DNA from 2 places in the Mesorhizobium sp. P2_A12 genome. Region 2 is predicted to be linked to the other one. Evidence: riboswitches for the same ligand, from Rfam matches in the RefSeq annotation. Region 2 holds a riboswitch; the other holds the start of a gene.
What was found. Region 2 has a riboswitch for cobalamin ahead of AC1DZU_RS02735 (aromatic ring-hydroxylating oxygenase subunit alpha). Riboswitches for the same ligand answer to the same signal wherever they lie in the genome.

Region 1: linked by a shared signal. The riboswitch ahead of metE (5-methyltetrahydropteroyltriglutamate--homocysteine S-methyltransferase) and the one ahead of AC1DZU_RS02735 (aromatic ring-hydroxylating oxygenase subunit alpha) in region 2 are both predicted to bind cobalamin.

Annotation. Positions count from the first base shown of each region.
Region 1 is NZ_JBFUCU010000028.1:22,992-27,404, reverse strand. Features, by position in the region: gene metE (5-methyltetrahydropteroyltriglutamate--homocysteine S-methyltransferase) at 1-1,995, opposite strand, end outside; cobalamin riboswitch at 2,112-2,311, opposite strand; partial or broken gene AC1DZU_RS32295 (cytochrome P450) at 2,587-2,881, opposite strand; gene AC1DZU_RS32290 (cytochrome P450 family protein) at 2,848-4,080, opposite strand; gene AC1DZU_RS32285 (OmpW/AlkL family protein) at 4,177-4,413, opposite strand, start outside.
Region 2 is NZ_JBFUCU010000001.1:559,764-564,176, forward strand. Features, by position in the region: gene AC1DZU_RS02730 (FAD-binding oxidoreductase) at 1-761, opposite strand, end outside; gene AC1DZU_RS02735 (aromatic ring-hydroxylating oxygenase subunit alpha) at 842-2,089, opposite strand; cobalamin riboswitch at 2,204-2,405, opposite strand; gene AC1DZU_RS02740 (DUF680 domain-containing protein) at 2,919-3,119, shown strand; gene AC1DZU_RS02745 (DUF680 domain-containing protein) at 3,188-3,427, shown strand; gene AC1DZU_RS02750 (ABC transporter ATP-binding protein) at 3,499-4,413, opposite strand, start outside.

The DNA of each region.
Region 1 (4,413 bases), on a different contig from region 2:
CTCGGAGTAGCACATATGGGTGTGGATCTGGGTCGCATCGCCGACCGCCGTTGAAGCCAGCCGGAAGCATTCGACAGCCCAGTCGAGATAGGCCTGCCAGTCGGCCTCGCGTAGCGGCAAGCCCTCGCGCAGTGCGGCTTCGTCGATCTGGATCATCCTGGCGCCGGCCTCTTCAAGGTCGCTCACTTCATCGCGAATGGCGAGCGCGACCTGGCGGCAGACGGCTGAGCGGGGAAGGTCGTCTCGGACGAAGGACCAGTTGAGGATCGTCACCGGGCCGGTAAGCATGCCCTTCACCGGCTTCGGCGTCAGCGACTGGGCATCTCGCCACCAGTGTACTGTCATCGGATTTTGTCGCGACACATCTCCAATGATGATCGGGGGGCGCACAAAGCGCGAGCCATAGCTCTGCACCCAGCCGTGTTGCGTGAAGGCGAAGCCGCAGAGCTGCTCAGCGAAATACTGCACCATATCGTTGCGCTCGAATTCGCCGTGGACCAGCACATCGAGTCCGATCTCTTCTTGCCAGCGAACGGCGGCTTCTATCTCTTTCTTCAGGAACGCCTCGTAGTCGACGTAACTCAGCTCGCCCTTGGCATGAGCTGCCCGCGCCTTGCGAACCTCGGCTGTTTGCGGGAAGGAGCCGATCGTCGTGGTGGGGAAGAAAGGCAAACCAAACGTGTCGGCCTGAAGCTTGGAGCGCACGTCGAATGCGCTCTTCCGGCGCGTCATGGCGACCTTGATGCTGGCGACCCGGCCTTCGACGAGCGGATCATGCACCTTCGCGGATGTCGCGCGAATGGCGGCAGCCTGAGCCGACGCCTCCAGTTCGGCGGCGACCGCGTCCCGGCCTTCGGCCAGCGCACGGGCGAGCACGACCAGCTCGTCGGCTTTTTGCGCCGCGAAGGCGAGCCACGACTTCACATCCGCATCGAGGGCCGTCTCCATGTCCAGGTCGATCGGCACATGCAGCATCGAGCAGGACGGGGCGATCTCCACGCGGTCCAGCGGCCAGCCGGCGACGATCGGCTTGATGCGGTCAAGTATGGCAGGCAGGTTCGCGCGCCACACGTTGCGGCCGTCGATCAGCCCGAGCGAGAGCACAAGGTCCTTCTGCGCGAGCCGGCCGACGGTCTCCAACTGCTCTGGAGCGCGCACGAGATCGACATGCAGTCCCGCCACGGGCAGGGAAATCGCGGTCTCGAGATTGTCGCCCAGCGATCCGAAATAGGTAGCGACCATGATCTTCAACTCCGGTGCTGCTTTCGACAGCCGGCAGTAGGCGAATTGGAGCGCATCCCGTTCGTTGGGAATCAGATCCAGCACGAGCGCCGGCTCATCGATCTGCACCCAATCGGCTCCCGCGAGCTTCAGCCTCCGCAGGAGCTCCTCGTAGACGGGCAGCAGCCGTGGCAGGAGCGCGATAGGGTTGAAACCTTCCTCAGGTGACTTCGCCAACTTGAGAAAGGTAACCGGTCCAAGCAGGACCGGGCGCGTGTGGATGCCGAGCGCCCTGGCCTCGAGGAAATGATCGACCGGTTTCGCCGACGAGAGGGCAAAGCTCTGATCGTCGGTAAGTTCCGGCACAATGTAGTGATAGTTGGTGTCGAACCACTTGGTCATTTCCATCGCGGCAAGGCCATGCCCGTTGGCCGCATGCTTGTCACCAGCATGTCCACAATCCGCGGCCTGACCTTGGTTGCCGCGCGCCATGGCGAAATAGGTATCGAGTGGGACCTCGCCGTCAGTCCAGGCGTATCGTGCCGGCACGGCGCCGACCATGGCGACGGTGTCGAGCACATGGTCATAAAGCGAGAAATCGCTGGACGGGATTTTCGACACGCCGTGGTCGTGCTGCTCCCTCCAGCTGGCGGCGCGTAGCCCCTTCGCCGTCGCGAGCAGGTCGGCAGCGGGAGATTTTCCGGACCAGTAGCTTTCAAGCGCGAATTTTAGTTCCCGCCGTCGACCGATACGCGGCACGCCGAGCGTTGCCACAGGAATTTGTTGAGAGACAGTCATGCCATACCCCGATGGTTGGGGCGTGGGGACAAGGAACGCGCGAGCAGGCGGCACGAAGCCGGGCTACCGCGACCACCGAGACACCCCGCCCGTGGACGTTGTTCGTCGTGGCAGGTCTCCTGGCTCGCGGGTCAAAGCCTCTGCCCGTCTTCCCGAGGCCGTTCGCCTCAGTGACACCAATGGGCTTGGCTCGCCGCTAACAGTTGCGGGGGCAGCGCCGGCATCGCACCGGCTTCCCTCTTAGCTCCGCTACGGCAGTGCCGCGCGGAGAACCACGACATGCGCACAATCACAGCAGCTTCGCTCCTTGTCAATACATATAACGAGATGTTTATGTGATGATGCGAATAATGCCCTTGCGCTGATCGGTCTCTTTCGCCCAAAGCCGCATACGATGCCGCCTCTCATCAGTGCAGGCTCGGAGAGGTCCTTGTCCCCATCGGCGACGCCGGATCAGATCGAGGTCGCCGGGCTCAAAGGGCGTAAAGTCGGGCCAGGTCGTCACGGTCAGCCGGGAAATCCCGGTATTTGTTCCCGCTCGGCTTCGCTCAGCGTGCTTGCGCACTCGCCCATCAGCACGCTGATAACCATGTCCGGAAGCGGAAAGGAGAGGTGGCGCCTCAGGTCGGCGGAACTGGGGCTGGGCCTCCAGCGTCTCGAACAACTGAGCGGCGATCGCCTCGACCTGCTGCGCGAGCAGCTTCACCCTGCGATTGCTGAAGGCCGGCGCCACGATCGTGCGTAACCGGGCATGCTCGCCCCCCTCGTGCGAGACCAGCCACCCCGGCGAACCGAGAATCACCGAATCCGGGGTGAATGCCGCACTCTCTAAGCGACGGAAGGGCGGAAGCTGACCGGCAGGCGCTGCGGGCAGCGAATGACGTAAGACGGCATGTAGACGACGTCCTCCGCGGCGATGGTCAGGGCCAGATCCTCCAGCCGCCCGAACAGCGCGGGGAAGGCGCAGCGCAATTCCAGGCGCGCCAGCGCAGCGCCCAGGCAGGAATGCGGCCCCTCGCCGAATGACAAATGCGGGTTGTGCCGCCGGGTGACATCGAACCTGTCGGCGCCGGGACCGAAGGCCTTTTCGTCCCGGTTCGCCGCATGGAACGCCATCAGGACGGCATCGCCGCGGCGGACCATGCATCCGTCGATCTCCACGTCCTGGGTGGCATAGCGGAACGGCAGATTGGCCGCTGAGCTGCCCCAGCGCAGGATCTCCTCGATCGCCTGTGACCAAGGAACTTGGCCGCTGCGCACCAGGTGCAGTTGCTGCGGATGCGTCAGCAATGCCAGCACGCCATTGCCGATGACGCTGGCGGTGGTCACGAAGCCCGCAGAGAGCACCATGAACAGCATGTCGATGAGCTCGGTGTCGGAAACGAGCTCGCCTTTGTCACGGGCGACGATCAGGGCCGAAGCCAGATCATCGCCGAGCTGGCCCCGCTTGAGCGCGATAAGGCGACGGAAGAACTCCGGGATGCGCTGCCGCGTCTGTCGCACCTCTTCGGCTGTGGCGGAGGTGTTGGCCAGGCTGTAGGTGAGCGCGACGATCTCTTCACGCTGTTCGTCCGGCAAACCGAACAGTTCGGCAATCACGTTGGTGGGCAGCGGAACGGCGAACTCGCACATCAGATCGGCACTGCCGCCGCGCTGCGCCATCTCGGCCAGGAGTCGATCGACGCATTGTTCGATCCGTGGCGCCAGCAAGGCGATACGACTGGGCGCGAAGCTGCTGGACAGCAGGCCGCGCAAGCGACGGTGATCGGCGCCGTGCGCCGTGGTCATGTTGTCCACTTTGCATATCCCGATCAGCGGATGATCCTCGGGAATCTCGCCGTCCTGCAGCGCCCGCCACTGTCGCCAGTCCTTGTTGAAACGGTGGTCGGAAAGCATCTGCCTGAGCGTCTGGTGACGGCCTGCCGCCCAGGCCACCACACCGCCTGGCAGCGACACTCGCGCCATCCCCCCCTGCTGCAGAATCGCAGAAGAAAGACGATCAAGTTGCGTGGGAGCGGCCGGCACACCGATCACGTCGCAATGATCGTTTTCTACGCGCATGCCAACAACTCCTTTAAGAACCATCGCGGGTCCACTTCTCGGCACGGATGATCCGCGCGCGGACTTCGAAAAGTGCCCCTTTTGTGTGGTTCGTCCTCAGAAGCGGTAGGTGAGACCTGCGCCTATCAACCAGGGATCGAGCTTGGCCTTGCCCGTGAGCTTGGCGCCGGCGACAGTGACGTCGAAGTCGGGCTTGAGGAAAAGCTTCTTCACGTCGAAGTTGACGCCCCAGTGCCGATCTACCATGTAGTCGAATCCAACCTGCAGCGCGGCGCCGAATGTGTTCTTGACCTTGAGATCATCGGCGCTGCCGACTTGCTGATGATAGAAGAT
Region 2 (4,413 bases):
AAGCTCTCCTGGTGGTATTTCGTCATGTCGAAGCCGGCGGCGTCTAGCATGCCGCGCACGGCGCGCATGAAGGGATCGGGGCCGCAGCAGAAGATTTCGCGCTCGCGGAAATCGGGCGCCAGCAAGGGCAGCCGGATCGCGTCGATGCGGCCCATATGGCCGAACCAGCCCTCGCGGCTGGACCGCTCCTCGATCATGAAACCGAGCGACAGACCCGGCATGTGGCTGCCGAGCAGTTCGAGCTCCTTGCGGAAAATGATCTCTTCCGGGCGCCGTGCGCAGTTGACGAACCCGACATCGGTCCATGGCGCGCAGTCATTGAGCCAGCGTAGCATCGACATCATCGGCGTCACGCCGGAGCCGGCTGAAATGAACAGGTACTTGGCCGCCGGGTGGCTGTGCAGCGAAAAGTCGCCGGTCGGCCCATAGGCCTTGACGTGCGAACCGGGCGTCAGATGATCGAACATCCAGCGTGTGCCGATGCTGCCCGCTTGCGCCTTGATCGTCACTGCGATCGAGAACGGCCGCGATGGCGAAGACGACAGCGTATAGGTGCGCATCAGCGGCCCGTCGGCGGTCGGCAGTTCCAGCGTCACGAACTGACCCGGCTTGTAGCGGAACCAGGTCTGGTTGTCGGAGCGGAAGGTGAAGGTCTTCACATCAGGCGCTTCGTCGCTGACGCCGATCACTTCCAGCACCTGGAGCCTGTCGTTCCAGGGCGTCATCTGGTCGAGATGGCGATAGAGGCCGAGATCGGTCATCGCATTCATCCTTTTGTCCTCACTATTGCCCTATGCATGTCGAGATCCCAAAACCACTGCGCACTTTTGGGCGACATGCACTAGGCAACGCTGCGCAGCGCCGGCCGGCCGCCTTCGGCAAGGCGCGGGCCGATGAACGACGCGTACCACTCGACGAACTGGATGACGCCACCCTCATGCAGCTCCGAATAGGGGCCGGGCTCGTAGGCGGGCGACAGGATGCCGAAGGCGTTTTCCTCGACGATCCGCCGGTCCTGGTCGTTCGTCTCGGTCCAGACGTGGGTGAGTTCGTCGAGATCGTAATCGACGCCTTCGACCGCATCCTTGTGGACCAGCCATTTGGTCGTTACCGCCGTCTCCGTGGCGCTGATCGGCAACACCCGGAAGGTGACGGCGTGGTCGCCCAGGATGTGGTTCCAGGTCGTCGGATAGTGATAGAGCAGCAGGGAACCGATGCGGTCGGTCGAAACGCTGTCGGACAGGTTCTTCTTGACCGCACGCTTTCCCGTCATCGTGTAGCTGACGGCGTCGCGCAACAGCGGCGCGCGGGTGGCGCGGTACTGTCCGGCCGGGTCGATGCGGAATTTGCTTGGCAGGCCGGCTGCTTCGCATTTCGCCCAGTGCGCAAGCATTTCCGGGTCGCTGTCGGCGCCTTGCACGCCGGTCACCGTGGGTGCCTCCGGAAACGTCTTGCAGAGCTCCGGATGATTGCCGGCGCAATGATAGCACTCGCGGTTGTTTTCCCAGACCAGCTTCCAGTTGCCCTTCTCGACAATGGTCGACTCGAACGCCACCTTGGCCTCGCGCAGCCGGTGCGGCAAAAGGTAGGGCTCGATCATCGCGCGCATCGGTGCGAAATCCGCCGGCTCCTTGGCCAGGCAGATGAAAATGTAGCCACCGACGCTTTCGCAGGCGACTGGCTTCAAGCCGAACTGGCTCTTGTCGAAACCGTCGGCCATCTGCCTGGCAAACAACAGCCTTCCGTCCAGCTCATAGGTCCATTGGTGATAGGGGCAGACCAGCTTTGCCGCCGTGCCCTTGTCGGAATTGCAGACGCGGCTGCCGCGATGGCGGCAGGAATTGTGGAAGGCGTTGATATTGCCCTTCTGGTCGCGGACAAGCACGACTGGATAGTCGCCAATCTGCGCCGTGATGTAACTGCCCGGCTTCGGCAGCTCGCAATCATGACCGATGAACAGCCAGTCGCGATACCAGATCAGCTCCATGTCGAGCTTGAAATAGTCTGGATCGGTGTAGAAGGGCTGTTCCAGCGAAAAGCCTTGCCGGCGCCCACTCAAGAGCCTCAGCATGTCGTTGCGAGCATCCATGTCCTGTCCTCGTTTCTAAGGACTGAACTGGTGGTGACGGAGGAAGGATTGGACGCAGGCCGGCGATCCGCCGGACATGCACTATCCACCTCTTGACCGCCCACCGCGATCAGTCGAGTCTAGACATCTCGGGCTGGTTTCCGGGCTCTGGAGTTGTCCTTGCGGACCATCGCGACACCTTCCCAGGCGATTGCCCAGTGGTCTCCCGTTGCGACTTGAACTCCACCACCGTTGCGGGGGCAGCGCCGGATTCTGACCGGCTTCCCAATTCTCCACCTCGTCGTCACGAAGCGGCACCTGAGATGGCATGATCTAATCACGATCGCGGGCGCGCCATCGGCATGAAAACGACATCGTATCCATGCGGCGCGACACGCTTGCGAAACGTTCCGGTGGGCGATCGCGGAGCGGAAGCCCTATCTCTTGGGCAACCATAGCCGGCTGCAATATCGCCGAATCTGCCCCCTTGTCGGGAAGCAAAGAAGGCTATCGGTATCGAAAAGTGACTATTAGCAGCCTCTAAAATCGAACCGAACGGTTCGTTTCTGTTGACGGTGCGTGCAGGACGTGTGAACGCTGGGCCTCCGACACAGTTGGTGATCGGGGTGGCTGTTTTGTACAACTATTTGATATAACTTAGAAAAACATTGAGTGTGGAAACCCCTGGCACAATTTCAAGTGGTGGATTCTTGGTCCACGCGGAACAACTTCGTGATTGGAAATGACTGGATGGCTCTCCCACATCGGGGCTGTCCGGAACGACGCGATTTCTTTCCAAGACACGCCGCTAGACGGACGGCAAAAATAAGAAATACTGGAGTACCAAAAAATGAAAAAGATCATCCTCACTGCCGCCGCCCTTCTGGCCATTTCCGGCAGCGCCTTCGCGAACAGCGACCACTATGGTTCGAATGCCCCGGCAGCCACCGCTGCTGTCGACAGCTCGTACACCGCTTCGACCAAGAAGTCGGAGCCGGCTGCTCAGACGCCTGCCCAGGGTAGCAACCGTAACCTCTTCGGCAACAACTAACAGCCGATTCCCAGGGGCGGCGGGCTCTCCCGCCGTCCTGGCGAAAACCAGAATTCAGGAGACTTGAAATGAAGAAGATCATGCTTGCTGCCGCCGCCGTCCTGGCGATCTCCGGCAGCGCTTTCGCCGCCAGCGACAACTACGGTTCGAATGGCGCAAACCAGCCTGCTGTCGGTTCGGTTGACAACTCGCAAACGAGCTCGATCCGCAGCAGCGGTGGTTTCGTCGGCAAGCTGCTCAACTCGTCGGGTGACGTAGAGAAGTCCGCCCCTCAGAGCGCCGACCGCGACCTCTTCGGCAATCACTAACAGCCGAAGTTGATTTCCAAAAAAGAGCGGCGGGCCCCGCCSCTCTTTTCGTGTCGAGACTTGGTTCTGTCTCAAGCCGCCTTTACTTCCGGCTGACGGAGCGAGAAGGAGTGCCCGTCCGCGTCGAAGATGTGAAGGTCGTTCGCGTCCGCGCTCAGCCGCAGCGTCGCACCGCGTTTGACCTCGACATTGCCAGGCAGCTTGGTCACCAGGGGCAGGTCGGCGCGGCCGATGTCGACATAGACAAGCTGGACCTCGCCGAGTTGCTCGACATAGTCGACCGTCCCCTCGAACAGATAGTCCGTGCCGCTGGCGATGATCAGATCTTCCGGCCGCACGCCGAAACTCACCGCAGCACCCTTTGCCGAAGCCGGCGTCGCGATCGGCACGCTTGCCTTGCGCCCGCCGACATGGCTGATGACGGTCGGGTTTCCGGTCTTGTCGATGGTAGCCGGCAGAATGTTCATGGCCGGCGAGCCGATGAACTGGGCAACGAACAGGTTGCCGGGCTTCTTGTAGAGGTCCATCGGCGTGCCGACCTGCTCGATATGGCCTTCCTTGAGCACCACGATGCGATCGGCCAGCGTCATCGCCTCGACCTGGTCGTGGGTGACGTAGATCATGGTCGTGTTGGGCATCGATTCCTTGAGCTTGGCGATCTCGATGCGGGTGGCGACCCGCAGTGCGGCGTCTAAGTTAGACAGCGGCTCGTCGAACAGGAACACTTTCGGATTGCGCACGATGGCGCGGCCGATGGCGACGCGCTGGCGCTGGCCACCTGACATCGCCTTGGGCAGGCGGTCGAGATATTTGGTCAACTGCAGGATTTCCGCCGCCTGCCTCACGCGGCGGTCGATCTCGGCCTTGTTCTCCTTGCCGATCTTCATCGAGAACGCCATGTTGTCGTAGACGGTCATGTGCGGGTAGAGCGCGTAGGACTGGAACACCATGGCGATGCCCCGCTTCGATGGCGGCACGTCGTTGAC